Regions from separate parts of the Pannonibacter sp. Q-1 genome, predicted to be linked through region 2. Evidence: riboswitches for the same ligand, from Rfam matches in the RefSeq annotation. Region 2 holds a riboswitch; the other holds the start of a gene.

Region 1 (15,592 bases), on a different contig from region 2:
GCTCTGCTCAGTCTGTGCCGGTGCATTCGTGCTGGCTGAGACCGGGCTGATTGACGGCCGCCGTGCCACGACGCATTGGGCCTTCGCACAGCAGCTGGCGCAACGGTTTCCCAAGGTGCATCTGGCCGACGAGAAGATGGTGGTCGACGAAGGGGACATCATGACGGCCGGCGGCATCCTGGCCTGGGCCGATCTGGGGCTGACGCTGGTGGGGCGGCTGCTGGGGCCGGCAACCATGCTGGCCACGGCGCGCTTTCTGCTGATCGAGCCGCCGCGCCAAAGCCAGCGCCCGTTTGCGCAGTTCATTCCGCGGCTGGACCATGGCGACGATGTGATCCGGCAATGCCAGCACCGGATCCATGCCGAGGCAGCCAGCCTGCAGGGCGTTACCGGTCTTGCCGCTGCCGCAGGCATGACCGCACGGACCTTTCTGCGCCGCTTTAGCGCGGCCACAGGGCTGACACCCGTCGAATATCTGCAGCAGGTCCGTATCGCCAAGGCCCGGGAGGCGCTGGAGCGCACATTGACCCCGGTCGACCGGATTGCGTGGGATGTCGGCTATTCTGACCCGGCAGCCTTTCGCAAGCTGTTCCAGAAACTGACAGGCCTGCCACCTGCCGCTTATCGCCAGCAGTTCGGCATCACCTCAGAGGGAGCCCAGGAAGGGCGCCAGAGTGAGATCTCAGCCCTTTGAAATCATCCAGTTGAGAATGAGGCGCCAGTCGGTCATGCGGATCGGGGTGCCGTGGGTGCCGGTCTCGAACAGGGTGAAGCGGACCGGGTAGCCGGGGGCCCTGGCGCGGAACTGCTCGAAGAACTGCACCTGTTCTTCCCAGTTGTAGACCTTGTCCCAGCTGCCGTGGCCCATGTAGATGGGCACGCGCAGGGCCGGATCCTTCAGGGTGCGGCTGGCGAAAATGCCCTCGTCCTTGGGGGAGCCGAAGAACAGCAGGCCTGAGAGCTTGCGCGCGGTGGCCGGGGATTTGGCGAAATTCCAGCACAGGATGCCGCCCATGGAGCCGCAGGCAACGAAGATCTTTGCGCCCGGCGAGTTGGCGGCATAGGCATCGATGATGGCTTCCACGTCCTTCGTGCCTTCAGCGCCGAAATTGGTGAAGTCCGGGGTGATGTAGACACCGCCGTTGCGCGACATCAGGTTCTTGATGCGGTTGAAGTTGCCGCCGAAGGTGACGTCATTCATGCCCTGAAAGCGGTTGCCGCCCTGACCGTGAACATAGATCACCACATAGGCTGCACCGCCCTTGGTCTTGCCGGCCGCCATGTATTTCACTGTCCGGCCGTTGGCCTTCAGCTCCAGATCTTCCTGGCTTCCACGCGGATGGTAGGAGACATAGTTGCCCCAGACCTCGCGCTCCGGCTCCTTGTCCCGCTGGTGAATGTCACGGGCCTTGTCATAGGCGACCACTTCAAAATCGCCATCATGGTAGCTGTTGAGCAGGCCCGGATAGGCGAAAAGGTCATCCTTGTAGGGGGCCAGGGACCGGGCGGCCGCGGGGGCAAGGGAAAGGCTTGTGGCCACAAGAAGGGCACTCAGTCCGGCAAGGAAGCGGGAAGGTCTTGCGGTCATTGCGGCATCCGGTTGAAATCGGTGCTGTATCCGCCACCCGCCTCACGAAGTTGCGCAGAGGGGCCGGACATGCAGCTCATGGTGCCAAGAGATAACGGCGGGGGAGGGGCCTGACAAACGATAAATGGCACTTTTGAACACGCAGTCCCCTGGCCAAGGAACACCTGTGAATTTGTTCTGCCTCTTCCAGAGTGGCTGATTGATTCTCGTTCGCTTCCGCGATTTTTGCTTGGCTCTGTCATGATGATGGCGCCCGTAGACTGCCAATACTGTGGAATTAAGTAGGTATTAATGACAGGAAATCGCATTTTGCGGGCCGGTTATGAATTTGTTAACCATGGAGTATTGTAATCACTCCCGGGAGAGGCAGTCAGCAAAGCGCCACCTGCCGCAGATCCAGGAGAGACCAGATGCCCGTTATTTCCTTCGCAAATGCCAAAGGTGGGGCCGGCAAGACGACAGCGGCATTGCTGCTGGCAACGGAAATTGCCGAAAGGGGGATGACCGTCACCATTTTTGACGCGGACCCACAGCGCTGGATCTCTACCTGGTCGGACCTGCCGGGCCGTCCGGCGAATATTTCAGTCCAGAGCCAGCTGACGCCTGCCACCATCACGGAACAGATCATTGAGGCATCTGCCGTCAGTGATTACGTGATCGTTGATCTGGAGGGGACGGAGAATCTGCTCGTCGCCAACGCCCTTTCCGTGTCCGATCTGGTGGTGGTGCCGATCCAGGGCTCGTCCATGGATGCAAGGGGTGGGGCAAAGATCCTGCGTCTCATCACCAAGCTGGAAGAAATCGTCCGTCACGAAATCCGCCATTGCGTCGTGCTGACACGCACCAATGCCGCCGTGACAACGCGCGCGCTCAAGGCGGTGCAGGATCATCTCGCCGTCAGCGGCATCGATGTGCTGATGACCGCGATTGTGGAGCGTGCTGCCTATCGCGACATGTTCGAATTCGGCGGCAGCCTGGCAACGCTTGATCCCAAGCTGGTGACCAATCTCGACAAGGCGCGGGACAATGCTGCCCTGTTTGCAGCTGAGGTGCTGGAACGCATCCAGGCGCGCCAGCAGCGCCGCTGGTACGACTGGTTCCGCAAGGCATCCTGACCGTTTCCCGATTGCAACGCGACGCCCGGCTGGAACAGCCGGGCCGCTCCGCATATTGGATGCCCTTTGACCGGGATGGCAGAAACCTCATGCCATGCGGCGCGCCACGATGAAGTGGCAGGGCGGACTGACCGGAAAATCGCCTGTTTCCAGGATTGCAAATCCATGTGCCCTGACCCGGTCCTCAAGGTCTTTCCGGGACAGAAAAAGCACATGCGGGGCCTTGCCGGCGAGCTTCATCAGGCCCAGCACCGGCCGGAGCAGACGGTAGGGTGAATCGGACAGACAGACGGTTTTGGAGATGAACAGCCCGCCAGGACGGACCCGCCGGGCAAGCGCTGCCAGAGCTGCATCGAGATTGCGCGACAGGTGCAGGATGTTGAAGGCCATGACTGCATCGAAGGGCCCCTCCGGCAGGCTTTCATCATCGAGTGCGGCAACCTCGAATGTGACGTTGACCGGCGCATCTGGCTCCAGAAGCTTTCGTCTTGCGATCTCGATCATCGCGGCGGAGATATCCGTGCCCAGAATGTGAGCCGTTGATCCCGCAAGGCGCAAGGCGGTCGTTCCGGTGCCGCAGCCAGCTTCCAGAACATCGGAATGAGGCGGCAGGAAACTGCGCGTTCTTTCGAGAGTGTATTCGTAGGACTTTATGTCCTTGATGGGGGAGCGCGCATATTTCTCAGCCGCCCTGTCCCAGAACTTCGCGTCACTGTTCATCTGCTGTCCCTGCGTCTTCGCCGAACTCCTTGGTAGATCCATGCGGGAAAATTTGAAATTGCGGATTCATGTAATCATGATATGCAAAAATGCATGAATTGGCCAAAGCTCGCCTTTGACTGGAACCATGCCCGTGCGCTGGCCGCGGTGGCGGATCTTGGCTCCCTTTCGGCTGCGGGCAAGGCGCTCGGACTTACCCAGCCGACTGTCGGCCGTCAGATTGCCGCCTTGGAGCAGGAGCTTGGCCTTGTTCTGGTGGAGCGGACGGGGCGCACGCTCGTCCTGACGGAAACGGGCAGGCAGCTCGTGGAAGCGGCCCGGTCAATGGCGGAAGCGGGCCTGCGGCTCAGTCTCGTGGCCTCAGGTCAGGCGCAGGCCGTGGCCGGGCCGGTCAGCATTTCGGCTTCTGACATGTTTGCGCATTATTTGCTGCCACCGGTCCTGCGCCATCTGCATGCCATTGCGCCCGGCCTGGAAATCGAGCTGATCTGCTCCAACGAAATCAGCGATCTGAAGCGGCGTGAGGCAGATATCGCCGTTCGTCATGTCCGGCCGGAGGGGGGAGACCTGATTGGGCGCCTGTTACGGCACACGGACGCCCATCTGTATGCCGCACGCAGCTTTCTTGATCAGGCCGGACGTCCTGAAACGGCCGCTGATCTGACCGGTCAGCCCTTCGTCGCTTTCGGCAACAAGGCTGAAATGATCAGATATCTGAAGATGTTTGGCATCCAGGCGGCTGAACGGGACCTTCGTTTCAGTTCGGCCAGCGGCACGGCCGCCTGGGAAGCGGTGCGGCATGGGTTCGGCTACGGCTTCATGGCCGTTGACTTCATTCCTTTCGCTCCGGAGGTCGAGGTGGTGCTGCCCGGGGAAATCAGCATCAGCTTTCCGGTCTGGCTGGTCACGCACCGGGAGCTCCACACCAGCCCGCGCATCCGGCTCGTGTTCGACGTCCTGGCAAAGGCACTGTCAGCCCAGCCAGAGCTGCGCTGACAGCTCCCTCAAGCCCCTCCCTGCCAGACCTTGATGGCCTCCAGCGGATAAAGCAGCATGATCACGTTGAGGGTCAGGTTGTCGCGGATGACCCAGAGGGCGATCAGCTCGAAGGCGATGGCGACGGCAACCGTGACCCAAACCGGCATGCGGGCAGCGAACCAGAAGCCGGCGAGCATCCAGAGGATATCGGCGATCGAATTCAGCACGCTGTCGCCGGTGTAGCCCACGGCGATGGTGGCCTCGCGGTAGCGGTCGATGACCCAGGGGCTGTTCTCGACGATCTCCCAGGCCGCTTCGATGACGATGGCGAGCAGCGCCTTTTCGCCCAGCGGGCGGGCGGGCATCACGAGCCAGGCCAGTCCAAAGAACAGGAAGCCGTGGATGATGTGCGAAGGGGTGTACCAGTCGGCAATATGCTGGGAGGAGCCGGAGACATCGCTCGCCGGGGTCCAGAACTTGACGTAGCCGCATTCGCAGATGGGAATGCGGCCCATGGCGAGCAGGATTGCGGCGGTGGCGGCCAGAAGAACGAGGCCGGTGATGAAGGAAGCACGTGCGGACAAATGGGTCTCCTGTTGAAACTGCCCATATCATCCTTAGCCGCAGGCGCTTGCGCTGGCCAGAGGCGCTGCGTGACGGCTCGGGGCAGGGGGCCCGGGAAGCGGCGGGAAAGCCCTATTCTGTGCTGGCATTCTGGCGCTGCTGGCTCTATGACCTTGCGCCAATGACAGACCCTGCCGGCTGAAGTCTGCGGCCTGGCGCGCCCGCGCTGCCTTGCCCGCCTACGCTTCGCCTGTGCCCCGCCTCTCGCCAAGGAGCCGACCATGACCGCCCCCTATCTGACCCGCCGTACCTTTGCGATCATCTCGCATCCGGACGCCGGCAAGACGACGCTGACGGAAAAGCTGCTGCTTTCGGGCGGCGCTATCCGGGCTGCCGGTCAGGTGCGTGCCCGCGGCGAGCGGCGCCGCGCCCGGTCGGACTGGATGAAAATCGAGCAGGAGCGCGGCATCTCGGTGTCCTCCTCTGTGATGACCTTCGAGCGCGGCGGCATCATCTACAATCTTCTCGACACGCCGGGCCACGAGGACTTCTCGGAAGACACCTACCGCACGCTGACGGCGGTGGATGCGGCCATCATGGTGATCGACGCGGCGAAGGGCATCGAAACCCAGACGCGCAAGCTGTTCGAGGTCTGCCGCCTGCGCGACATTCCGATCATCACCTTCGTCAACAAGATCGACCGTGAAGGCCGCCACGCGCTGGAGATCCTCGACGAGGTGCAGGAGGCGCTGGCGCTGGACGTGTCACCGATGACCTGGCCGGTGGGCATGGGCTCGGATTTCTTCGGCATTTATGACTGGCATCGCAAGACGTTCCAGACTTCGTCCGGCGAACGCGGCGGTGCCTATGCCCGTACGCTGGAGGTCTCCGGTCTGGAAGATCCGGTGCTGACGGACTGGGTGTTTGACCGCATCATGGGCGAATTGACGGAAAATGTGGAACTGGGCGCGGAAGGCTACACTCCGTTCGACCGGGAGAGCTTCCTTGAGGGGCATCTGACGCCGGTGTTCTTCGGCTCGGCCCTGCGCGACTACGGCATCAACGATCTGCTGGATTTCATTGCCGAATATGCACCAGCACCCCACTCGCAGGCGGCAACGGGCGGGCGGACGATCAGCCCGGACGAGCCGGATGTGACCGGTTTCGTCTTCAAGGTGCAGGCCAACATGGACCCCAAGCACCGCGACCGCATCGCCTTCGTGCGCCTGTGCTCTGGCACCTTCAAGCGCGGCATGCGGCTGAAGCATGTGCGCGCGGGCAAGAGCATTGCCGTTTCGGCGCCGATCCTGTTCTTCGCCGAAGAGCGCGAAATTGCCGATGAGGCCTATCCCGGCGACGTGATCGGCGTGCCGAACCACGGCCAGCTGCGCGTGGGCGATACGCTGACGGAGGGCGAGGAAATCCACGTCACCGGCCTGCCGGCCTTCGCGCCGGAGGTGCTGCGCCGCGTGCGCCTGTCCGACACCATGCGCGTCAAGCAGATGCGGCAGGGCCTTTCGGATCTGGCAGAAGAGGGACTGGTGCAGATCTTCAAGCCCGACCTTGGCTCCAACTGGATCGTCGGCGTCGTCGGCATGCTGCAGCTCGACGTGGTGGTGGACCGCCTGAAGAACGAATACAGCACCGAAATCGGCTTCGAGACCGTGCCCTACACGACGGCGCGCTGGATCGAGTGCAATGATCCGGTCAAGTTGCAGAAATTCATCGAGGCCAACCGCATGAGCGTCGCCCTCGACCGTGACGACAAGCCGGTCTTCCTGTTCAAAAGCGGCTGGGAAGTCAATTACGTAGGGGAAAAGAATCCCGATATCGGTTTCCGCGAGACCCGCGAGATTGTGCACAGTGCCTGATTGTTGATCCGTTTGCCGGAACGATTGAATGGCATGGAGAAACTGGCTGCCTCCTAGTTGTTTTGACAGGGCTCTGTCTGAATGACTTGAGAGGCTAAGATTGTCGTAACATCTATCCCGCATCATCCCACATGGTTTGGTACGTTCACCACATGCGACAAAGAGGGATTGCGGGATGCGTGTTTCAGGGAAGCTGCTGAGTATTTTCTCCGCAATGGCTGCCGTCGTTGTTGTGACGGGCGTGTTGACCTTTGTTCAAAGTACAAGACTGGCAGACGCGGGGCTCCATGTCGGCGAGAAGTTGGCGCCGCTCGCTGACGCTGCGATGGAAATCAAGCTGACGGCCACCCGCGCCCATCTGGTCTTCGAAGAAATCATGACCGGGGACGAGGGCGAGGACATCAACGAAGTCTGGGACCTGCTGAAGGAAGCGCGCTTCTTCGCCGGGGCCATCCTGAATGGCGGCACCAATGATGAGGGCAGGTTCTTTCCCACGGAATCGGCGGAAGTGCGCCGGGTGATGCAGGGTGTTCTGAAAGAACTCGATACCTTTGAGGGTGTCGCCCGCGAGCGTTACAGGAATGTGGGCACCGACATAGCCGGCAGCACGGCTGACGAAACGTTTGACAAGGCGTTCGACATGCTGATCGCCGAGGCCGATGTGGCGGAAGAGCTGATCAAGGAAGAGATGGCCGAAGGCATTGCTGGTCTGCGTGCCACCGCCAGCGTTGTGGCGCTGGTGCAGATGATTTCGATTGGCGCGACCCTTGTTGCGGCCATTGGCGGCTGGCTGTTCCTGCGCTCGCGCATCGCGGTGCGGGCGGATGAACTGGCGGCAACCGCCGGTGCCCTGTCGCGAGGGGAGCTGTCCCACCGGCTGCCGGAATGGTCCAGTGCGGATGAATTGGGCGATCTGCGCGATGCTCTTGCCGGATTCCGCCAGTCGTTGATCGAGCAGAATGAGCTTGCCGAGACCGTGCGCAGGCGTGAGGACGAGGCGCAGGCCGAGAAGGCCGAACTCATGCGCCGCCTTGCCGAGGACTTCCGCGCCACGACCGGCAGCTATTTTGATGCTCTGCAGAATGCGGCGGTGGAACTCGGGCGTGATGTTTCGGCGATGGACGCGACCGCACGCCAGAGCAGCGGCATGGTGAGTGCCGCCGCCGACGCCGCGCTGCAGGCATCCGCCAATGTGGAAACGGTTGCCGCGGCCTCCGAGGAGCTTTCTGCCTCGATCGGTGAAATCACCCGGCAGGTGACGACCACGGCACAGGTGGTGGATGATGCCTCCCGTCAGGCAGAGGCCACGAACCAGAAGGTGACCAGCCTTGCGGTCGCGGCCGACAAGATCGGCCAGGTGGTAACGCTCATCCAGGAGATTGCCGCCCAGACCAACCTTCTGGCGCTCAATGCCACCATCGAGGCGGCGCGGGCCGGCGAGATGGGCAAGGGCTTTGCGGTCGTGGCATCCGAGGTGAAGCAGCTTGCCTCCCAGACGGCCAAGGCCACGGACGAGATCTCCAGCCAGATTTCGGCCATTCAGGCCTCGACGGATGACGCGGTGCTGGCGATCGAGAAGATCACCGAGATCATGCGTACCATTGATGAGCACGCCGAATCCGTCAGCCGCTCCGTCGAGCAGCAGGGGCAGGCGACAGCGGAAATTGCCTCCAACGCACAGGTCACCTCCGCCCGCACCTCCGAAGTTACCGGCAACATGGAGCAGATGCGCAGCGCGGTGGCGCAGACGAATGAGACTGCGGCCCGGCTCATGACTTCCTCGCATGCGGTGGGCAGCCAGACGGATGCCCTGCGCCGTGCGGTGGATGACTTCGTGCGCAGGCTTGCCGCCGCGTGATCTGCCTGCAGGCGGTGCAAGGCGGCTTTGACCTTGCCCGCTGCGGCTTGTATGAGTGCGGATGAACCGGCCGGGCGGCAGTGCAGAACTGCCGCCCGCCTGCATTGAAAGCGCCGCCATGTCCGATCCTGTCCTTGAAACGCTCTTCCTTCCCTTTCTGAACGGCACGCTGGACCTGCCCAAGGCGCGGGGCAGCATCCTGTTTCTGCGTGCCCGCGCGGGCGCGGACCTGAAGGAGCTGCCCGAGGGCGCGCTGGTGCCGGTGCAGAGCTTTGCGCCCGACCGGGATGCGCTGGCCGCAATGGGCCATACGGTGCTGCATCAGGCCGAGGGTGAGGGCTATCCGCTGGTGCTGGTGCTGCCGCCGCGCCAGAAGCAGGAAGCCCGTGCCCTGCTGGCCGATGCCGTGCGGCGGGCTGCTCCCGGGGGGCTGATCGTGGTCTGTGCGACGAACGCAGAAGGCGGCAAGGCGCTGGAGGGTGATCTCGAAAGCCTTGCCGGGCTCGACGGCAAGCTGTCCAAGGCCAAGTGCCGCGTTGCCTGGACCATCAAGGACGAGGCCCGCGTCAACGGCGCGCTGGTGGCCGAATGGGTGGAACTGGATGCGGTGCGCCCGATCCTTGACGGGCAGTTCGTCAGCCGTCCGGGCGTTTTCGCCTGGGACCATATCGATGCCGCTTCCGCGCTGCTGGCGGCCAATCTGCCGTCGAGCCTGTCCGGCGAAGGTGCGGATCTGGGCGCGGGCTTCGGCTATCTGTCCACCGAGGTTCTCAAGCGCTGTGCCAAGGTGACGGGGCTCGACCTTTACGAGGCCGAACAGCGGGCGCTGGATCTGGCGCGCGAGAATGTGACGCCACTGGCCACCGGCCGCCGTCTCGGCTTCCACTGGGTGGACGTGACCAAGGGGCTGAACAAGACCTATGACTTCATCGTCACCAATCCGCCCTTCCACCAGACCGGCAAGGCCGGGCGGACGGATATCGGCCAGGGCTTCGTCCGCGCGGCGGCGCGATCCCTGAAGCCGGGCGGGCATCTGTGGCTCGTCGCCAACCGGCATCTTCCCTACGAGGGCGTCATCAATGAAGTCTTTGCCGAGGCCATCATGGTGGCGGACGAGGGCGGCTACAAGGTGATCCACGCACGCAAGGCGCGCGGCCGATGAGACTGGTCAAGCTTCTCGCCAACCTCGGCTACGGCACCCGCAAGGAAGTGCAGATCGCCATTCGCAACGGCTGGGTGACCGACCGGGCCGGGCAGCGGCTCAAGGCCGATTCCAGGACCGCTCATGAGGACATCCTGTTTGATGATGAGCCTCTGGATCCGCCGCAGGGCATGATCCTGCTGCTCAACAAGCCGGTGGGCTACACCTGCTCGACCAAGGATCAGGGGCGCCTCGTCTATGACCTGCTGCCGGACCGGTTCCGCTACCGCAAGCCGGTGCTGTCCACCGTTGGCCGCCTCGACCGCGAGACAACCGGCGCGCTGCTCTTCACCGATGACGGCACCTTGCTGCACAAGATCATCTCGCCCAAGGCCGAGGTGCCGAAGGTCTATGAGGCCGAGCTGGACAGGCCCTTGCAGGGCAATGAGGCTGAGCTTTTTGCCTCCGGCACGATGATGCTGGAGAGCGAGGACAAGCCGCTGAAGCCTGCCGAACTGGAAGTTCTGACCCCGCAGAAGGTACGGCTGACGCTCCATGAGGGCCGCTACCACCAGGTCCGCCGCATGTTCGCCGCCACCGGCAACCACGTGAACACCCTCTCCCGCATCCGCATCGGCCATCTGGGGCTGGACGGCGTCGCAGAAGGCAAGTGGCGCCTGCTGGATGCCACGGACGTTGACAAGGTGTTCGGAACGGTTTGAGGGACGTGCGGCAGAACAGATCTGCCTGCCGCACCCTTAAAGGGGCCCCGTTCCGTCAGCTTTCGGGTGCGCTTGGCTTCTGCCGCGCAGCCACCGGCCGGTGTGAGGCATCCACTGCGACCATGACGAACTGCCCTTTCGCGGCCAGTTGCCTCTTTCCCGTCAGCAGGCCTTCGGACCACAGATCCACCTCGACATGAATCGAGGACCGTCCGACGGAAGCTATCCGCGCCATGGCCTCCACGATTGCCCCAAGGGCGACGGGGTGGTGGAAGTCGATCTGCCTTGTTGCTGCCAGCACTGTGAGCCTGCCGCTGAGCCGCGAGGCGCTGATGAAGGCTGCCTTGGTCATGAAGGCAAGAGCGTGGCCGCCGAACAGGGCACCATTGCCATTGACCTGATCTGCAAAGACAATGTCCGCCATGCACAGTTCGTCAGGCCTGGCAGGGGCTGCCTTTTCCGTCAGGGGCGGAAGGCTCCAGCCGGCAGTCTTTCCTTCACCGGGCATGGCAACCATGTGGAACACACCCGCCGTGCAGAGATGACGTTCGCCGCCCAGAATGGTCTGGGCAGCCATCTTCACTTCCACAGTCAGCGACCGGCGCCGCACCTCACGGATGGAAGCGTCAAAGGAGACGATCTCGCCCACATGCGCGGGCTTGTGAAAACTTACATTTTCGCAGGAGGCAGTGACGAAAGGCGCACGGCCGTGACGGCTGGCAGCGATGAAGGCGATCCGGTCCATATAGGCCAGACCGGCACCGCCGAAGAGTGTGCCATGGTGGTTGGTGTCGCCCGGAAAGACGATTTCCAGCAGAGTGGCGATCGGGGCTGGCGCGTGCGCCAGCCCTTCCTGCAGGGTTGAAGTTGAAACAGCGGTGGCCGTCATGCTGCGTCTCCGCCTTGTGTGCAGGCATTTGCGGCACGGCGCAGGGCGCGGGCTGCCTCAACCATGTTGATCAGAGCCGGGCGCACCTCATCCCACTTGCGCGTCTTCAGCCCGCAATCCGGATTGACCCAGAGCTGGCCGTCGCGCAACCGCTGGCGCGCGAGGCCCAGCAGGGTTTCGATCTCGCCGATGCCCGGAATGCGGGGCGAGTGAATGTCATAGATGCCGGGACCGATCTCATTCGGGTAACCCTGTGATGTCAGGGCATCCAGCAGTTCCATCCGCGAGCGGGAGGCCTCAATGGAGATGACATCCGCATCCATGGCGATGATGGCGGGAAGAATGCCATTGAACTCCGAGTAGCACATATGGGTATGGATCTGGGTCGAGTCTCCCGTCTCGCTGCAGCAGATGCGGAAGCAGCGGATGGCCCAGTCGAGATAGTGATCCCAATCCCTGCGGCGCAGCGGCAGTCCTTCCCGCAGGGCGGCTTCATCGATCTGGATCATGGAGGCCCCGGCGGTCTCCAGGTCCGACACTTCATCCCGGATGGCGAGGGCGATCTGCCGGCAGACCGTTTCGCGTGGCAGGTCGTCGCGCACAAAGGACCAGTTCAGGATGGTCACCGGACCGGTCAGCATGCCTTTGACCGGCTTGCCTGTCTGGGACTGGGCGAAGCGCCACCAGTCCACCGTCATGGGAGCGGGCCGGGAGACATCACCGTAGATGATGGGGGGACGCACGCAACGGGAGCCATAGCTCTGCACCCAGGCATTGCGGGTGAAGGCAAAGCCTTTCAGCTGCTCGCCGAAATACTGCACCATATCGTTGCGCTCGAACTCGCCATGAACCAGTACATCAAGGCCGATTTCGTCCTGCCAGCGGATGGCTGCGGCGGTCTCGCGCTTGAGGAATGCCGTGTAATCCTCATCCGCCAGCTTGCCGCGCCCATGCAGGGCACGGGCCTTTCGTACATCTGCCGTCTGCGGGAACGAACCGATCGTGGTGGTTGGAAAGAGCGGCAGCGGATTGCGGGTGCGCTGCAGCACCTGCCGCAAGGCAAAAGGCGCTCCGCGCAGCTGCTGCCCCGTGCCGAGGGCCTGCACTCTTGCCTGCACGGCGGGGTCGCTGACCCTGTGGGACCTGCCGCGCGTTGCAAGGGCTGCCGCGGCCGTGTCAAAGGCCGCCTGCGTGTCGCCGTCAAGCTGGCTGCTGCCGCTGGCCCGGGCTGCGAGAGCGTTCCGCAAGGCTGCAAGCTCGCCCAGCTTCTGCGTGGCAAAGGCGAGCCAGGAGGCAAGCTCCTGATCGAGCTCCGTTTCAAGCGCGAGATCCACTGGCACATGCAGCAGGGAGCAGGACGGTGCGATTTCGATGCCGCCGGGCCAGGTGGCTGCCGCGCTGATGCAGTCGAGGCATCGGGCGAGATCCGCACGCCACACATTGCGCCCGTCGATGATCCCCAGTGACAGGCGCAAATGCTCCGGCGCATTGGCCAGCAAGGGGGCAAGGGTCTGCGGTGCGCGGACAAGATCCACATGCAGTCCGGCAACGGGCAGGGAAAGGGCCGTTTCGAGGTTGTCCTCAAGTCCGCCGAAATAGGTGGCCAGCATCAGGGAGAGGCCGGGAACCTCTGCGGCGAAGTACCGGTACGCCTGCACCAGCGCTTCCTTCTCGATGGTGGAAAGGCTGGTCACAAGGCAGGGCTCATCCATCTGCACCCAGTCTGCGCCTGCCGCCTTCAGCTCCTTGAGGATCTGGCCATAGACCGGCAGCAGCTTCTCCAGCAGCGCGAGAGAGGCTGATCCGTCACGCGTCTTGGCAAGCGTCAGGAAGGTCACCGGCCCCAGAATGACGGGCCGCGTATGAATTCCCAGAGCGGCGGCTTCCCGGAAATGCTCCAGCGGCTTGTTGCCGGTCAGGGAAAATGTTTGCCCCGCGTGCAGTTCCGGCACCAGATAATGGTAATTGGTGTCGAACCATTTGGTCATTTCCAGCGCAGGCTTTGTCTCTGCCCCATCAGGCGACTGGCCGTTGCAGTTGCAGAGGTGGCTGCCAGTGCCGACTGAGCCTCTGGCAAGGGCGAAGAGGGTGGCAATGGAGACCGGTCCGCCGGTCCAGCCATAGCCATCCGGGATTGCCCCGGTCATCACCGCCAGATCAAGGACATGGTCGTAGAGCGAGAAATCGTTGGACGGGATGATGTTTATTCCCGCCTCCCGCTGATGCTGCCAGTGGGCCGCGCGCAAGGTGCGGGCCTTGGCCTGCAGGGTGGCCTCGTCAGATTTGCCTGACCAGAAGTCTTCCAGAGCAAACTTGAGTTCGCGCTGTCTGCCAATTCTCGGAAAACCGAGGTTTGCGGTCTGTATGCTCATTTCCTTACCCCGAAGGTTGCGGGCAAGGTATGGGCATGACGCAAGACAGCCTGAGCACGCGCATGCGTGTGCCGGGCGGAACAGGCGCACACCGGGACACCCCGCCCGAGAACGTTATCTACCGTGGCAGGTCTCCTGGCTTGCAGGTCATCACGGCCATTCGTCTTCCCGGGGCGTCTTCCCCAGTGACATGGTGAATGGCAGCTCGCTGCTTACAGTTGCGGGGGCAGCTCCGGCATGGGTACATCACTGCACCGCACCGGATTCCCTCTTAGCTCCGGATCACTGATCCGCAGAACCACGATGAAGGCAGTGTTGCCGCAATATTTGCGCATGTCAATGATATAAAGATATCTTTATATCGCTCTTTAGAGCGGCAGCGTCACCGTGGCGGTGAGGCCGCCTTCGGGGCGGTTGGTGAGGATGATGGTGCCGCCGTGGGCGTGGATGAGGGAACGGGCGATGGCAAGGCCGAGGCCGATGCCGCCCGTTTCGCCGCTGCGCGAAGTCTCCAGCCGGACGAAAGGCTCGAACACGTCGCCCATCCGGTCTTCTGGAATGCCGGGGCCGTCATCTTCCACGCGGATGATGACTTCACGCTGGCCTGTCTCCACCGAAATGCGGGCTGCGCCGCCGTAGCGGATGGCGTTTTCGATCAGGTTGCGCAGGGCACGCTTCAGCGCCATCGGGCGGCAGGGCAGGGTGACAGGGGCTGTCTCCGCATCTGCCCCGGGTGCCATCAGGCGCACATCGTGGCCCATGTCGGACTGGTCACCTGCAAGGCTTTCCAGAACGGCGATGAGGTCCACCGCTTCACGCGGCTCGCTGACGGCTTCGTCACGGGCGAAAGCGAGAGTGGCTTCCGTCATCGCGGCCATTTCATCCAGCGTGGCGATCATCTTCTCCCGGTTCTCGTCATCGTCGATGAACTCGGCCCTGAGGCGCAGGGAGGTGATGGGGGTGCGCAGGTCGTGGCTGATGGCGGCCAGCATGCGCGTGCGGTCTGCCACGAAGCGGCTCAGCCGGTCCTGCATGGCGTTGAAGGCGGAGATGGTGCTGCGCAATTCGCGCGGGCCTGCCTCCGGCACCGGCGGCACGTCTTCGCCCCGGCCCAGCCGGTCGGCAGCATCGGCCAGCTGGCGCAAGGGGCGGGAGACCTGCCGGATGGTGAAGGCAACGATGGCGATGATGGCCAGAGCCATCAGGCCCATCTGCAGGACCAGCGTGTAGAAGGCGCCGGGTGGCGGCGGGCGCTGGCTGGTCACCACGTTCAGCCATTGCCCATCGGCCAGAGGCACGGAAAACTCGATCGCAATCAGCCGGTGGCGCAGCCGCTCCTCGCGGCGGCGCTCCCGCTCCTCCAGCTTTTCAAGATTGGTATCGCCTGCCTCTTCGCGCTTCTTCCGGTCTTCGCGCGGCGGCCTGCTGGAGCCTCTTTCAGCGCCTCTTTCCGGGCCTTTGCCCGCTGCGCTGAGCGAGGCACGGATGCCGGGGTCCTGTCCGAGCTCGTCGGCCAGTGCTGCGGCAAGCCGCCGCTCCGCGCCGGACTGGGGCACGTTGGCCACCGAGGGCTTCTGGTCCAGCCAGAAGCGGGTGATGGCAGAGCTGGTGGCCTGCAGCAGCTGGGTGCGGGTCGTTTCGCCGGAGGTCTCCAGCAGCGGCACCAAGGAGGCGGTGCGGACAATCACCCCGTCGCCGATCGCCTCATAGACCGCAAGCCGCCGCTCCCCGGCAAAGAGCCAGATGGAAACCGCCTGGCTGCCGATGAGGGCGA
Region 2 (15,592 bases):
TGCACATCGAGGAAACCGAGCCCCTCAACCGTGCCCGCCCGGCCCTCGATCCCGTCCGGATCGGCAATGGTGCGGCCCAGCATCTGATAGCCGCCGCAAAGCCCGATGATCCGCCCGCCGCGCCGGTGATGGGCGGCAAGGTCGATGTCCCAGCCCTGCGCCCGCAGGAAAGCCAGATCGCCCATGGTGGACTTGGTGCCGGGCAGCAGCACCACATCCGCATCCCCCGGCAGCGGCTGGCCGGGCTGCACCAGCACCAGCGTCACCCCCGGCTCCTGCCGCAGAGGGTCGAGATCATCGAAATTGGCAATGCGGGCGAGAACCGGCACGGCGATCTTCACCGGCCCGTTGCCGAGACCATCCTCAAGACCCAGCGCATCTTCGGCCGGCAGCAGCCCGGCGTTTGCAAACCACGGCACCACCCCGGCTGAGGCCCAGCCCGTGCGGCGGACGATCTCGCCAAGGCCATCATCGAACAGCGACGGATCACCCCGGAAGCGGTTGATGAAAAAGGCACGGATGCGGGCGCGCTCCTGTGGCTCCAGCACCGCATGGGTGCCGACCAGCGAGGCAATCACCCCGCCCCGGTCGATATCCCCGCACAGAAGCACCGGCAGGTCAGCGGCTTGTGCAAAGCCCATGTTGGCAATGTCGCCCTGGCGCAGATTGATCTCCGCCGGGCTGCCTGCCCCTTCCACCAGCACCAGATCCGCCTCTAGCGACAGAAGAGCGAAACTTTCAAGCACCTTCGGCAGCAGCTCGGCCTTGCGCGAGCCATATTCACGCGCCCGCATGGTGCCGAAGCGGCGGCCCTGCACGATCACCTGAGCGCCCGTATCCGTCTCCGGCTTCAGCAGCACCGGGTTCATGTGCACGGTGGCCGGCATCCGGCAGGCCATGGCCTGCAACGCCTGCGCCCGGCCAATCTCGCCGCCATCAACTGTGACAGCAGCATTGTTCGACATGTTCTGCGGCTTGAAGGGGGCAACCGTCAGGCCCTGATTGGCAAAATGACGGCACAGGCCCGCGACGATCAGGCTCTTGCCCACATTCGATCCCGTGCCCTGCACCATCAGGGCGGGCTTGCGCGGCAGTCCTGTCACGTCAGATCCTTTGCGAGGCGCAGGAAGTGCATGCCGCCCTGCTCGAAGCTCTCTCCGTCTTCGCGATATCCCAGGGCGAGATAAAATGTCTTCGCCGTCTGTGTGCTGTTCAGCCGTATTCGGGTGTGGCCCAAGTCCCGGACCCACGTTTCAAGCTCCAGCATCAGCGCGCGGGAGTAGCCCTTGAAGCGGTGCTCGGGATGTACATAATTCAGATGGATCTCCCCTGCGCCAGAAGCCAGCGCAACCGCCGCGACCCCGCCTGCTCCGTCTTCAGCGACGAGGAACCCCTCAGCCTGATCCATCCAGCGGACCATGTTCTCGGCCGTCTTGTTGGCAATCCATGGCGTGTATTTGTCAGGATCGCCGCCATGATCCGCATGGCAAAGCTCGACGATGGACCGGCGCAGGCACTCCGCAACCGCTTCGGCTTCTTCCGGACGAGGACGGCGAATAACGGGCATGGTTTCTCCTAATATTCCACCCCCGCCTGCGGCTTCACGCCGGAGCGGAAGGGGTGTTTCACCTGCTCCATCTCGGTGACGAGATCGGCCACCTCGATCAGCTCATCCTTGGCGTTGCGGCCGGTGATGACGACATGGACGTCTTCCGGCTTCTCATCCTTCAGAAACGCCACCACCTCGGCAATGTCGAGATAATCGTAGCGCAGCACGATGTTCAACTCGTCGCAGAGCACCATCCGGTAGTCACCGCTGGTGATCATCTCCTTGGCCGCATCCCAGGCTTCCTGCGCCGCGGCGATGTCGCGCTGGCGGTCCTGCGTTTCCCAGGTGAAGCCCTCACCCATGCGCTTGACGGTGACGAGATCGGCAAAGCGCTCCAGCGCATGGGTTTCGCCCGTGTCGAGGCGGCCCTTGACGAACTGCACCACACCGACCCGGTGGCCATGACCGAGGGAGCGGAACACCATGCCGAAGCCTGCGGTGGACTTGCCCTTGCCCTTGCCGGTGTGGACGATGGTCAGACCCTTCTCGATGGTCTTGGTGGCCATGATCTTGTCGCGCGCCGCCTTCTTCTTGCGCATCTTCTCGGCATGGCGGGCGTTCAGGTCTTCTTCGGTCTGAATCTCGGTGTCGGTCTCGGTCACGGCGGTCAGGCCCTCATGGCTTGGGATGTGAGCTGGCTGGAGAGGCCAGCATGGACGGAGTTGCGGCGCGGCGTCCAGAGCCCGCGCCGGATCGCTTCGTCAAAACGCTGGAGAATGTCCTCATAGGCGGCAGGATTGGCACGGGCCAGAAACTCCCGCACGGCGGCATCCTCGATATAGGCGGTGTAAAGCTGATCGAAATGATGCTCGCGCACTGCCCTTGTCGTCGCGGCGAAGGCAAAGAGATAATCCAGCGTCGCGGCGATCTCGAAGGCGCCCTTGTAGCCGTGGCGCATGACCCCGGCGATCCACTTCGGGTTCGCCGCCCGGCCGCGCACCACGCGGGAAATCTCCTCCGACAGCGCCCGCACCACCGGCCGCTCGGGCCGCGAATGATCGGTGTGATAGCTGACGGGCGCCTCCCCCGTCAGCGCCTCGACCGTTGCCGCAAGCCCGCCCTCGAACTGGTAGTAGTCGTCGCTGTCGAGCAGGTCATGCTCGCGGTTGTCCTGATTGTGCAGCACCAGATCGACGCCGCGCAGGCGCGTCTCGAAGCGCTCGCGCACCGACTCGCCTTTCGCCCCGCCGCCGTAGGCATAGGAGCCCCAGGCGAGGAAGGCATCGGCGAAATCCTGACGCCCCTGCCAGATCCCCTCATCCATCAGCGCCTGAAGACCGGCACCATAGGCGCCCGGCATGGAGCCGAACACACGGATGGAAGCCTCGGCAAAGGCATCGTCCCGGGCAAGGCCCCTCGCCTGCAGCTCCGCCCGCTCGGCCCGCACCCGCGCCGCCATCGGATTGGCGCTTTCCGGCTCGTCGAGCGCCGCCACCGCCCGCACCGCACTGGTGAACAGGTCCATCTGATGCGGGAAGGCATCGCGGAAGAAACCGGAGATGCGCAGCGTCACGTCGATGCGCGGACGGCGCAGCTCCGACAGGGGGATGATTTCAAAGCCGGTGACACGGCCCGAGCCCGGCTCCCACACCGGCCTTGCGCCGATCAGCGCCAGCGCCTGCGCAATGTCGTCACCACCGGTGCGCATGTTGGCCGTGCCCCAGCAGGTCAGCACCAGCGCCTTGGGCCACTCGCCCTCATCCTGAAAGTAGCGCAGCGCCACTTCCGCCGCCGAAGCCTGACCCAGCCGCCAGGCAATCTCGGTCGGTACGGCGCGCACATCGACCGAATAGAAATTCCGTCCCGTCGGCAGCACATCCGGCCGCCCCCGCGTCGGCGCGCCGGAAGGGCCCGGCGGCACGAAACGGCCATCCAGCGCCGCCAGAACCGCCGCTGTTTCCGCAGATCCGGAGGCGGCGACGGCAGGCCTCAAAGTGGATTCAATCTCCTGAAGAACAGACGATGTTGCAGCCAGTTCCGGACATTTCATTTCCCCGGAGACAAGCCTGACCGCCAGAAGCTCCAACCGCTCCACCGTGTCACCACAAGAGCGCCACAGGGCATCGGACACGCCCGCCAGAAGCTCCGGCTTCAGCCCGGCCCAGGGCATTGAGAAATCGCAGGACAGCGGATCGAACTCCGGCACATCGGCAAGCAGATCACGCGCCAGCGCCCGGATCAGGCTTTCATCCTGAGGCCTGCTTCCACGCGGCACGCGCACCAGCGCCACCAGCAGATCATGCAACAGCCGCCCTTGCGGGCTCTCGCCCAGCACATGCAACCCGTCGCGGATCTGCAATTCCTTGAGGTCACACAGATGCGCATCCAGCCGCGCCAGACGGGTCGTCTCGCACATGTCCGGCGTCAGGCCGATATCCGCATCAAGCCCGTGAACGGAGGCAAGCTCCAGAATGTCCCGCGTCAGCACCTTCTGCCGGCGCGGATCGACGCCGCTGGCGAGGTAATATTCGTCGAGCAGATTTTCCATTTCATTGGCAACGCCATAATTTTCGGCCCGCGTCAGTGGCGGCGTCAGGTGATCGACAATAACGGCGGAAGCCCGGCGCTTGGCCTGCATGCCCTCACCCGGATCATTGACAATGAAAGGATAGATGTTCGGTACCGGTCCCAGCACCGCTTCCGGGTAGCATTCTTCGGACAGCGCCAGCGCCTTGCCCGGCAGCCATTCCAGATTGCCATGCTTGCCGAGATGGACGACGGCATCGATACCGGCCACCTCGCGCAGCCAGATATAAAAGGCAAAGTAGTTGTGCGGCGGCACCAGATCCGGATCGTGATAGGTCGCCTTGGGGTCGATGTTATAACCGCGTGCGGGCTGAATGCCGGCATAGACGCTGCCAAAGCGGGTCAGCGGCAGTTCGAAAGCGCCATCGCGCACAGCCGGATCATTCTCCGGCCCGCCCCAGCGCGCGGTCACCTGCGCCTGCACCGCCTCTGGCAGGGACGCAAAGGCCTTGCGGTAATCCGCAAGCGCAAAGCGCACATCCACCCGGCGCCCGGCGCGCCCATGGATATCATTGGTCACGCCCGCCGTCAGATGGGCCATCAGCATTTCAGAAGTAACCGGCGCATCAACTGGGACGTCATAACCCGCATCCCGCAGGTCCGCGATCAGCGCCGCGCAGGAGGCGGGCGTATCCAGCCCCACACCATTGGCAATGCGCCCGTCGCTGTTGGGATAATTCGCCAGCACCAGCGCGACCTTGCGCGCGGCAGCGGGCTTGCCGCCCAGCTTCGCCCAGTTTGCCGCAAGAGCGGCCACATAGGCCATGCGGCTCTCTTCGGGCCTGAAGAGCACGGGGCGGAACTGGGTGGCGGGATCAAGGATGCCTTCTTCCTTGAAGGAGACCGCCCGCGTCATCAACCGCCCGTCCAGCTCCGGCAGCACCACATGCATGGCCAGATCGCGCACGGAAAGGCCCTGCGTGCTATCGGCCCAGCCCGCACGGGACGAAGAGGAGAACACCACCTGCAGCACCGGGCGGCCCGGCGCATCCAGCGGCGACGGCTGATGCACGCGTCCGCCACTGGAAACGGCAAAGGCCGTCGCATTCAGCACCACGGCAGGCGGCAGCGCCTCGAACAGGGCCGACAGCACCGCAGCCGATTCCGCATCCTTCAGCGAGGCTACGAAGACGGGCAGCACGTTGAGCCCCTGCCCCTCCAGATGACGGCAGAGCGCCTCGGCAGGCGCCGTCTCGCCCGCCTGCACCAGCGCCCGGTAGAAGACCAGCGCCGCCACCGGCCTTGCCGGATCTGCGAAGCGGGCCGTCAGGTCATCGAGCCCCGGTGCGGTGTGGCCGGGCAGGAAGATGCCCGCACGCGGCAGCGGCGCAGGCAGAGGCGGTTCCTGATCCTTGCCAATGAGATGAGCGCAAAACCTCAGCGCATTGCGGTAATTCTCTGCGCCGCCTTCAATGCAGTAGCGCCAAAGCCGCCGCACGGCGTCCACCGGCACGGTGGAGAGAGCGGCCAGATCCTCATCCCACTTGTCGCAGCCCGCAAAGACGGCCAGCTGCAGCCCGCTGCGGTTGACTTCCTCCCGCAGCCGGTCCAGCCCATAGGACCAGTAGCCCGCCCCGCCCAGCAGCCGCAGCACAACAAGCTTTGAACCGGCCAGCGTCTTTTCCGCATAGAGATCGACGGAATAGGGATGGGTCAGCGCCAGAATGCTGGCCAGCCGCAGTGACACCTCCCCGCCAAGGGAGGCATGCGCGGCGGCAAAAGCCGAGAGTTCCGTATCGGCCGCCGACAGGAACACCAGATCCGCCGGGTCCTGCGCGAGGTCCACGGCATCGCCGCCGTCATCAATTCGCCGGGTTTGACTTGCGAGGATATGCATCTGGCACGCCTTCAATAGGCTCAGACTGGGTGTGCCTGTCCCCGCGTCCCGCCCCTTGCGCTTGATGCGTCAGGAGCGGGGCGGCGGGGGTCCACACCGCGAAGGATCAGGCCGCGCGGCCTGCCTGCAGGGAAGCGAGTGCGTCCGTGACGGCGGCGAGATCCAGCCCCTTGAGGCCGATCACCACCAGCTTGCCGGGCGCCTTGGCGCCAGCGGCAAACCAGGCCTCGACACGCGGCCCAACCGCCTGCACCAGCGCAGGCGCGGCCTTGCCGGAGACCGTCACCGCGCCCTTGATGCGCAGCACGCCCTTCAGCGCCATCGCCTGCTTCACCACCGCCTCAACGTCCTTCAGCGAGGCAAACTCGGGCGCTGTGACCACGTAGCTCTCGAAGTCGTCGTGATGGTGATCATGATCATCATGGTCATGGTCATGGTCATGGTCATGGTCATGGTCATCATCGTGATCGTGGTCATCATCATGATGGTGGTGATGATGCGCACGGCGGGCAGCCAGATCATCCTCGGCAGCAGAGGAGCGGCCCAGCAGCACGTCGATGGGCAGCGAGCCCTTTTCAGCGGCAATGATCTCCACCCCGGCGCGGACATCTTCGGCGATATGCTCACGGATATGCTCCAATGCGTGGTCATCCACCAGATCAGCCTTGTTCAGCACCACCAGATCGGCGCAGGCGAGCTGATCGTGGAAAAGCTCTTCAACCGGATTGTCATGATCCAGCGTTTCGTCGGCAGTGCGCTGCGCGGCAAGGGCTTCCTCGTCCAGCACGATCCGCCCTTCGGCGAGAGCTGCCGCATCCAGCACGGTGACAACACCATCCACCGTCACCCGCGTCTTGACGCTGGGCCAGGTGAAGGCCCGCACCAGCGGCTGGGGCAGCGCGAGGCCCGAGGTCTCGATGACGATGTGATCCGGCGGCGTCTCGCGTGCCAGCAGCATTTCCATCGCAGGCAGGAAATCATCGGCCACGGTGCAGCAGATGCAGCCGTTGGTCAGCTCCACCACATCATCGGCAGAGCAGGAAGGGTCGGCGCAGCCATCCAGCAGCGAGCCGTCAAAACCCATGTCGCCGAACTCGTTGACGATCAGCGCAATACGCCGCCCCCCCGCGTTGGTCAGGAGATTGCGGATGAGGGTCGTCTTGCCCGCGCCCAGAAAGCCGGTGATGATGGTGGCCGGGATCTTGGCCACGGCAGGGGTCTGAAAATCGGTCATAGGGAGATATCCGGTTGGGAGGAAGGCTTGAGCACGAGCGGCAGACCGGCGGCCACGAAGACCACCCGGGTGCAGACGGCAGCAAGCTCCTGATTGAGACGGCCCTGCGCATCGCGGAACTGACGCGCCATGGCGTTGTCCGGCACGATGCCGAGGCCCACTTCATTCGAAACGAAAACAACAGGCGCAGGCAGATTGGGCACAAGCGCGCAAAGCGCCTGCGTGGCGGCAGCAAGGTCTGCCCCGGCCATCATCAGATTGGTGAGCCAGAGCGTCAGGCAATCGACCAGCACCGCCCGTCCGGGCAGGGCTTCGCGCCGGAGCACGTCCGTCAGATCCGCGCCGATGCCGCCCTTATCCTCGATGGTGCGCCAGTCCGCCCCGCGGCGGGCGCGGTGCAGGCCGATGCGGGCTTCCATTTCCCCGTCCCATGCGGCGGATGTCGCCACATAGACAGGCTCAAGCCCGCTTCCGAGGATCAGCTGCTCTGCATATCTGCTTTTGCCGGAGCGTGCGCCCCCCGTCACCAGAACGGAAGATGCGGCCCCCAGCCCTTCAGCCTGCGCCATGGTCAACGGCTGGCTTGCGGCATGGCAGCGTCGGGCTCTCTTGCGGACGCGCGGGCGCAATGCGCCCTGCCATCCGCCCGGTCTGGGGGAGTAGAAATCATGTCAGGTCCTCCGGTCCGCCCACCCGGCGGCCTTGGGGTTGCACCACATCAGGCCGGTCTCCTGGCTCGCGGGTCTTCACCTTGCCGCGCCTTCCCGCAAGGACTTCCTTGCAGTGGCATGAGGCGGCAAGATTCTCCGCTGACAGTTGCGGGGGCAGCTGCGGCTTTGGAGCCCCGGATTGAGTCGCTCCGCACCGCATTCCCGTTTCATCCCCTTGGGCTTGGCCCGCCGGGGAACCTGATCCTCTCCTTGTAACGGCTTGGCGGCACCTCAGCAAGGACGCCCTTTGGGCACCTCTGCGGCGCAATCGCCGCCCCCTTATCCCGGGCAATGGGTGCAAGCACCGGCACGGATGGGTTATCCACTGGCCCAAGCCGTTGAAAGACCGCAGATTTCCGCCAAAGCCGCCCCTGTGGAAAACTTTCTTGAAGAAAGGGCTTGGCAAATGCTCAAGGCCTTTGTTATACGCCTCTCACCGACGGCGGCGCACACAGCCGCCACCGCAAAGGGCACTGCCCTTCTGGTGATCCGCGATAGCTCAGTTGGTAGAGCGTTCGACTGTTAATCGAATGGTCGCAGGTTCGAGTCCTGCTCGCGGAGCCAACCTTTTCTCTTCCCTGGATAAAATCCAAGGCTTGCCAGCAACGGCAAGGCTTTTTGCGTTTGTGCGGCAGACTGCGCCTCACGCGGGCTTGCGGTGGAGCAGCCAGAGGAAATACGGCCCGCCGATGAAGGAGGCGAGGATGCCGGCGGGGATCTCGTAGGGAAAATCGAGCGTGCGGCCCAGCCAGTCGGCGCTGACCATCAGCGCTGCGCCGATCGCTGTAGCACAGACGATCCGCAGCAGCGCACGCCCCGGCGCCACAGAGGCCGCAATATGGGGCGCGATCAGGCCGATGAAGCTCAACGGGCCGGTGATCAGCGTTGCGGCGGCCGTCAGCAGGGCCGAGAACGCCAGAAGCACGGTGCGCGAGCGGCGGGGCGAAAGGCCCAGCGCGCGGGCTGTTGTGTCGCCCAGCGGCAGAATGTCGAGCCAACGCCCCATCAGCGGCAGCACCAGCAGCACAACGAGCAGGATGCCGGAAGCGGCAAGGGCCGTCAGTCCGGCGGCGCGGTAGGTCGGCCCCATGGACCAGGCCAGCACGAAGACCGCGCGCGGATCACCGCTGGCCAGAATGAAGGATATGAGCGCGGCGGCAAACGTGCCGATGGCAATCCCGGCCAGCAGCACCGGCCCCGGTGCGTGGCCGGACTTGCGGGTGATGGCCAGCACGAAGAGGAAGGCGAGCACCGCCCCGCCCGCTCCGCCCCCCAGCAGCAGGAGCGGAGAGAAGGAGCCGGTCAAAAGCAGCACCCCGGTGATGCCGAGCCCTGCCCCGGAACTGACGCCCAGCCCCTCGGGACTGGCGAGCGGATTGCCGGTCATCGCCTGAATGAGCCCGCCTGCCAGCGCCAGCATGGCCCCGGCGGCAGCAGATGCCAGCACCCGCGGCCAGCGCCCTGCCACCATCTCTCCGGCTGACAGGGCGCCCGGATGCAGCTGGCTGGTGAGGGAAAAGACCGTGAGCGCGGCAAGACAGGCCAGAGCCAGCAGCAGGACGAGGCGCTGACGGCTGGCGGCCGGAACGGATGGCGCCGGCATGTGTGAACCGCCGATGCGGGTGCTCGCAGGCATGCGGCGCAGGAGCACCAGCAGCAGAACGGCTCCGGCCATCGCCGTGGCTGTTCCCGTGGGCACTTCGGCAATCATGCCGGACAGCGCCAGCACCATGCTGTCGGCAAGCAGCAGCAGCGCCGCGCCGATGATGGGCGCAGAGACAAAACGCCCGGCAAAACTCCGGACACCGGCAAGTGCCGCCAGATGCGGCGCGGCAAGGCCAACGAAGGCAATCACGCCTACCCGCACCACCACCAGCGCGGAGAGACAGCAGGCCAGCGACAGGGCAACAAGCCGGATCGTGCGGATGGAGAGGCCCAGGCTGCGGGCGCTGGCATCATCGAGCCCGGCAACCGTCAGCGGCCTGAGCAGCAGCGCCAGCAGCGGTACGCAGACCGCAAGCCTGACGGACAGGGCCGAGGCATCGGAAAAATCATTCTGCACCAGCGAGCCGCTGGCCCAGATGAAGACCGAGCGCAGGTATTCATGCTGGAACAGGGCCAGCACAACGGAAGCCGATCCGGCAAAGAAGCTGACGATCATGCCGCACAAGAGCAGGGTCACCGGCGAAAAACCGTGCCGGGAGGCAAGCATCCCCACCAGCGCCAGTGCAGCAAAGCCGCCCGCCAGCCCCGCCGCCTCGCGCTGCCACATGGCGAGTGCGGGCACGAGCAGCGTTGCCGCCATGATGCCAAGCTGTGCACCGGAAAGAAGACCAAGGGTTGCCGGTTCCGCCAGCGGGTTCTTCAGTACCTGCTGAAACACCACTCCCGCCAGCGCCAGGGCGGCCCCGGCCAGCACCGCCACAGCAAGGCGCGGCAGCAGCGCATAATGCAGATAGATTTCCCCGAAGACAGCCGGGTCCGGATCAAGCAGCGCCGCGCCCAGCGCAGACAGGGGCACATGGGCGCTGTAGGACAAAAGGGTCAGGACGGCGGCAGGCACCAGCAGCGCCGCAAGAAGCAAGGGAAGACGAAGCGTCATGAGGTCTGCAGGGCCTTGGTGACAATACCGGCAAAACGCAGGGCGGACGGCAAAGCTCCGAAGACCCAGACCGGTGGAATGCTGACAACGCGCCCTGCCCGCACCGCCGGGATGGCCCGCCACAACCCGCTGGCGGCGAGCGCTTCCGGCGGACCAGGCTCGATGATGACGATGCGTGCTTCCGGGTTGGCGGCAATCGCGTCGAGGCCTGCGGTCGAGAAGCCCCAATGACTGCCGCTGTGCTGCCAGGCGGATGGCAGGCCGAGACGGCCCAGCACGTCATGAAAGAGACTGCCGGGGCCGTAGATATCGGCGAGCCGGTCACTGGCGAATTTCAGGATCAGCAGAGGGCGGCCATCATAGGACTGAAGCTCGTTCCGCAAGGCTGTGAACTGGAACTCGGCCTGTTCCAGATAGGCGCGCCCCGCTTCCTGAAGCTGCAGGCGGGCGGCAATCGCCTCAAGTCCCTCTTCAGCCCGTTTCAGCGGCTGGCGCTCCGGCGTGTAAAGCGGCAGGGACAGCACGGGCGCCACAGGCTCCAGCATGGCCGCCGGAACGCCATAGCCGGTCTGGGTGACAATCAGGTCCGGCCGGAAGACCCTGAGCTGTTCCATATTGGGCCAGGAGCGCAGGCCCAGATCCATGGTGCCCTCCGCCAGCGCCGGGCTGACGACACGCGCGCCATAGAGCGGGGCTTCCGCCACCGCGGCAGGTGCCACGCCCAGCGCCAGCAACGTTTCGGCCCAGGCCCAGTCCAGCACGGCGATGCGCGGCAGCTCCTCCCCTGCCCGGCCGGTCCGGCCCTGAAACGGCAGGGAGGCAAACCCAAGCAACGCGGCGGCAAATTGCCGCCGCGTCAGAGCATTGGTTCCAGATGTCCTCCGCTCCGGCATTACCAGCTGTATTTCAGCGTGGCATAGACCGTGCGGCCCTCGCCCCAGTAGCAGCCCGTCGTGCTGAGACAAGTGGAGACATACTTCTTGTCGAAGATGTTGCTGACATTGAGCGAGGTCTTCAGCCCGGCGAGCTTCGGATCCACCTTGCCGAAGTCATAGCGCAGCGCCGCATCAAACAGGGTGTAGTCCGGCACATCGAAGGCGTTGGCGTTGTCGCCGAATGTCTGCCCCATGTAGCGGGCGCCGCCGCCGAAGCTGAGCCCGCCCCAGACCTGATCGGACTGGACGGTGTAGTCCAGCCAGAGCGATGCCTGGTGCTCGGGCACGAAGGCCAGACGCTTGCCCTTGTTGCTGGTGCCGCTGGAGGTGGCATTGTCGCGGGTGATCTCGCTGTCCGTATAGGCATAGGAACCCGTGAGCGAAAGGCCGGAGGCGAGCTCGGCCTTGCCTTCCAGCTCGATGCCGCGCATGCGCACCTCACCGGTCTGCACGCGGAAGCTCGTGTTGACCGGATCAGGCGTGAGCACGTTCTGCTGCGTCAGCTGATAGACCGACAGGGTGATGAAGCTGTTCATGCCATTGGGCTGGAACTTGATACCAGCTTCGAACTGTTCACCCGTGGTCGGGTTGAAGGGTGAACCGCTGCGGTCCGTGCCGCTAGCCGGGTTGAACGAGGTGGAGTAGCTGGCATAGGGCGACAGGCCATTGTCGAAATTGTAGACGAGGCCCGCCCGCCAGGTGAACTTGCCGTCCTGCTGGTTCACCGGGGTGTTGGTTGTGGCTGTCCGGGTGCGCGTGTCAGTGTTGGCCCAGTCATAGCGCCCGCCCAGCGACAGGACGAAGTTGTTCCACTCGATCTGGTCCTGCGCATAAAGCCCTGCCTGCGAGCGCTGCTGGTCGATCCAGGTCGCCGTCGCAGGGCGGGAGATGCTGGTTGCCCCATAGACCGGATTATAGGCGTTGAAGGGCGTATAGATCACCGAAAGCGCCGATTCTTCAAACGAGCTGTCCTCGAAGGAGTAATCGAAGCCGAACAGCATCGTGTGCTTCGCACTGCCGGTGCTGAACCGCGCAATGGCGTTGTTGTCGACCGTGAAGAGGTTCGAGGTTTCCGGGAAGGCCCAGGCATAGCGCAGCAGCGAGGATGGGTTGCAGCTGGCCGCAGACAGGCAGAAGGCCTGCACGCGCTGTGTATCGGTATCGACGAAGCCATAGCGCAGGTTCTGCCTGAACGACCATGTGTCGTTGAACTCATGGCTGAATTCATAGCCGATGAAGGCCTGCTCGTTTTCGAACTTGTCATAGCCCGGTTCGCCGACGAAGGCGTTGCGCGGCAGGGCGGAATAGGTGCCGGTGTACAGCGTGCCATTGGCAGGCAGAGCCGGAGCACCGCCGCCGCCGGGGGAGTCGATCTTCTGGTATTCGCCCAGGACCGTCAGTGTCGTGGCATCGAACAGCTTGAAGGTGAAGGACGGGGCGATGTAGCCCTTCTTCTCTTCCACGTGGTCATACTGGGTGTCGCTGAGGCGCCCCACGCCGACGATGCGGTAGAGCACGGCACCGTCCTGATCGAGCTTTCCGCCAAAATCGAAGGCGGTCTGGAACCGGTTGTGGCTGCCATATTGCAGCTCGACTTCCCGGATTTCCTCGTTCCGGGGCCGCTTGCTGACCATGTTCAGCATGCCGCCGGGCTGGCCCTGACCATAGAGAACCGAGGCAGGCCCCTTCAGCACTTCGGCGCGCTCCAGCCCATAGGGCTCGATCCTCGGCTGGGAATAGCCGCGTGCACCGAAAGGCAGGCGCAGGCCGTCCTTGTAGCGCCCCGGCGTGAAGCCACGCACCGTCAGCCAGTCATGGCGCACATCCGTATCGGCGTACTGAGCGACAACGCCCGGCGTGTAGCGCATCGCCTGCGTGATGGTCGCAGCGCCCTTCTCCGCCATCTCGTCACGGGTCACGACATTGACGGCTTGCGGCGTGTCCCTGAGTGACGTTCCGGTCTTGGTCGCCGTCGCGCTCTGGGTGGCGACGATGCCATTGACCGGGCCCCAGGCATTTTCGCCCTCGATGGTCACCGTCTGCAGCTGTGTCGCGCCATCCACCGTGGCGCCCGTGGCAGCGGCTGCGGCCGGATCAACAATGGTCACCGTGTTGGCGGCGGTAAAGCGGTAGGACAGGCCGGTTCCAGCCAAAATCCGGTTGAGCGCTTCGGAGGGCGTCAGCGTGCCGGAAACGCCCGGCGACGTCTTTCCCTGCACGAGAGCTGCCGGATAGAGCACCTGCAGATTGGAGCGGTCGCCAAAACGGGAAATCGCCGTGCCCAGCGGGCCTGCCGGAACGGAGTAACTGACAGTGGCCGCCTGCTGCGCCGCTGCCGGGCCGGTGTAGATCACACTTGCGGTGAAAACCGCCGTTGACGCCAGAAGCGCCAACCCCAAACCGCTCATCCGCGCTGCCCGCGCCCCGGATGCCCTTTGCCCAAACTGCTTTGCCATGACCCCTGTCCAACTCTTGCATTTGCATTTTGTCCGGGCGCGAACGCACCCGTCTGATGCAAGGACGGTTTCAAAGGCCAGACACCTCACCCCCAAAGTGGAAAATAATTATCAGGTTTCTTTTCCCGCTGTGTCCACCCGGTCAGACCGGGTGCAACACGACCAGCCAGGGCGAGATCTGGAAGCTTCTCACCGGCAGCGTCTGGCGGATCGCCTCCAGAACGCCGTCCGGATTGCGGATGTCGAAGATGCCGCTGACACGCATGTTCAGAAGGCGGCTGTCCGTCACCCGGATCGTGCCGGAGCGGTAACGGTTCACATCTGCCAGCACCTGCCGCAGCGGCCTGTCTTCAAAGATCAGCTTGCCGCGCCGCCAGGCGATTTCCGCTTCCATGTCGACGGGCCGGATCTGGCCCAGATGCACATCGTCATAGGTGACAAGCTCGCCCGCCTTCACGACGGTATCCGACTTGTCCGGCCCAACCACCGAAACGGCGCTTTCCTCCACCGAAACCGTGACAGCACCGCTCCATTCATGAACAACGAAACGGGTGCCCAGTGCGGTTGTGGAACCGGCGGCCGCCAGCACGGTAAAGGGGCGGCCGGGATCTTTGGCCACATCGAAGAAGGCGCGCCCGCGCAGCAGACGGATGCTGCGAAGGGTATCGCTGAAATCCAGCGCAATGGCGGTATCTGCATCAAGGTCCACCCGGCTGCCGTCCTCAAGCATCAGGCTGCGCTGTTCGCCGGTGCCGGTGAAGTGATCGCTCGTCAGGAAGTCCGGCGGACCGGCAACCGCCACCACACCGGCGGCAGCCAGCGCTGCGGCACCGGCGAACAGGAACGCACGGCGCGAGGCAAAGCCCTTCCGGGCGGAGGCCGGAACCATGGCCCCGGACATGTCCAAGGCCTCGCGCGGATCCGCAATCCGGCCGAGATCCTGCCAGATGCCGCCGAGCCGCGCATATTCGGCCCGGTGCAGCGGATCGGCGGCCATCCAGCTTGCATGGCCGGCGCGGTCCCCCTCTCCCGCGTCACCGGAGTTGAGACGGACGAACCAGCTCAGAGCCTCATCGCGAGCTCTCTGCTGTCTGTCTGTATTCGTTGAACCCATCATGGCCACCGGCTGTTTCCCCGTGCGCGGCCGCACGGCACGCCCTTGCGCGCATATCCTTCCCATAGACGGATTCGGTAGCGCCTCACCTCACCCATATCGCGCATCTTTTTGCCGGATTCAGTCAATGAGTGTACCCATCCGGTCGCGCAGATGCGCAAGCGCCTTCATGATCAGCTTCTCGACAGCACTTTTCGTGATGCCCAGTTCAGCGGCAATCTGCGTGTGGGTCAGACCATCGAACTTGTGCATCAGGAGCACCTGCTTCTGGCGCGGCGGCAGCTCAGCTATGGCTTCCTGCAGGCGCACGAGGCGCTGGCGGTAGTCGGTGATCTGCTCCGGCGAAGCGCTGTCATCCACGGCAGCGGCCAGTTCCTCGCTGGGCGCATAGCCCACCGCAGAGCGCTGCCCGCGCAGCCGGTCGGTTGCAACATTGTTCGCCATGCGGAAGAGATAGGACCGCGGATTGCGGATGTCGCTCTCGGCGGGAATCGCTTCAAGCCGCAGATAGGTATCCTGCATCACATCCTGCGGATCGAGATCACGGCCGAAGCGGCGCGAGAGATGGC

What was found. Region 2 has a riboswitch for cobalamin ahead of cobU (bifunctional adenosylcobinamide kinase/adenosylcobinamide-phosphate guanylyltransferase). Riboswitches for the same ligand answer to the same signal wherever they lie in the genome.
Region 1: another riboswitch for cobalamin. It lies ahead of metE (5-methyltetrahydropteroyltriglutamate--homocysteine S-methyltransferase); the one in region 2 lies ahead of cobU (bifunctional adenosylcobinamide kinase/adenosylcobinamide-phosphate guanylyltransferase).

Annotation. Positions count from the first base shown of each region.
Region 1 covers NZ_JBSXNB010000001.1:144,389-159,980, reverse strand. The annotation lists gene ACVNHC_RS00705 (GlxA family transcriptional regulator) at 1-694, shown strand, start outside; gene ACVNHC_RS00700 (alpha/beta hydrolase family protein) at 683-1,588, opposite strand; gene ACVNHC_RS00695 (ParA family protein) at 1,999-2,703, shown strand; gene ACVNHC_RS00690 (class I SAM-dependent methyltransferase) at 2,791-3,423, opposite strand; gene ACVNHC_RS00685 (LysR family transcriptional regulator) at 3,517-4,419, shown strand; gene ACVNHC_RS00680 (DUF2585 domain-containing protein) at 4,428-4,985, opposite strand; gene ACVNHC_RS00675 (peptide chain release factor 3) at 5,247-6,836, shown strand; gene ACVNHC_RS00670 (methyl-accepting chemotaxis protein) at 7,138-8,694, shown strand; gene ACVNHC_RS00665 (class I SAM-dependent methyltransferase) at 8,813-9,856, shown strand; gene ACVNHC_RS00660 (pseudouridine synthase) at 9,853-10,557, shown strand; gene ACVNHC_RS00655 (acyl-CoA thioesterase) at 10,613-11,446, opposite strand; gene metE (5-methyltetrahydropteroyltriglutamate--homocysteine S-methyltransferase) at 11,443-13,818, opposite strand; cobalamin riboswitch at 13,927-14,136, opposite strand; gene ACVNHC_RS00645 (ATP-binding protein) at 14,187-15,592, opposite strand, start outside.
Region 2 covers NZ_JBSXNB010000002.1:584,547-600,138, forward strand. The annotation lists gene ACVNHC_RS06665 (cobyric acid synthase) at 1-1,073, opposite strand, end outside; gene ACVNHC_RS06670 (GNAT family N-acetyltransferase) at 1,100-1,567, opposite strand; gene cobO (cob(I)yrinic acid a,c-diamide adenosyltransferase) at 1,576-2,211, opposite strand; gene cobN (cobaltochelatase subunit CobN) at 2,217-5,972, opposite strand; gene cobW (cobalamin biosynthesis protein CobW) at 6,079-7,206, opposite strand; gene cobU (bifunctional adenosylcobinamide kinase/adenosylcobinamide-phosphate guanylyltransferase) at 7,203-7,775, opposite strand; cobalamin riboswitch at 7,911-8,133, opposite strand; tRNA gene ACVNHC_RS06695 (tRNA-Asn) at 8,405-8,480, shown strand; gene fhuB (Fe(3+)-hydroxamate ABC transporter permease FhuB) at 8,560-10,518, opposite strand; gene ACVNHC_RS06705 (ABC transporter substrate-binding protein) at 10,515-11,351, opposite strand; gene ACVNHC_RS06710 (TonB-dependent siderophore receptor) at 11,411-13,909, opposite strand; gene ACVNHC_RS06715 (FecR family protein) at 14,052-15,026, opposite strand; gene ACVNHC_RS06720 (RNA polymerase sigma factor) at 15,144-15,592, opposite strand, start outside.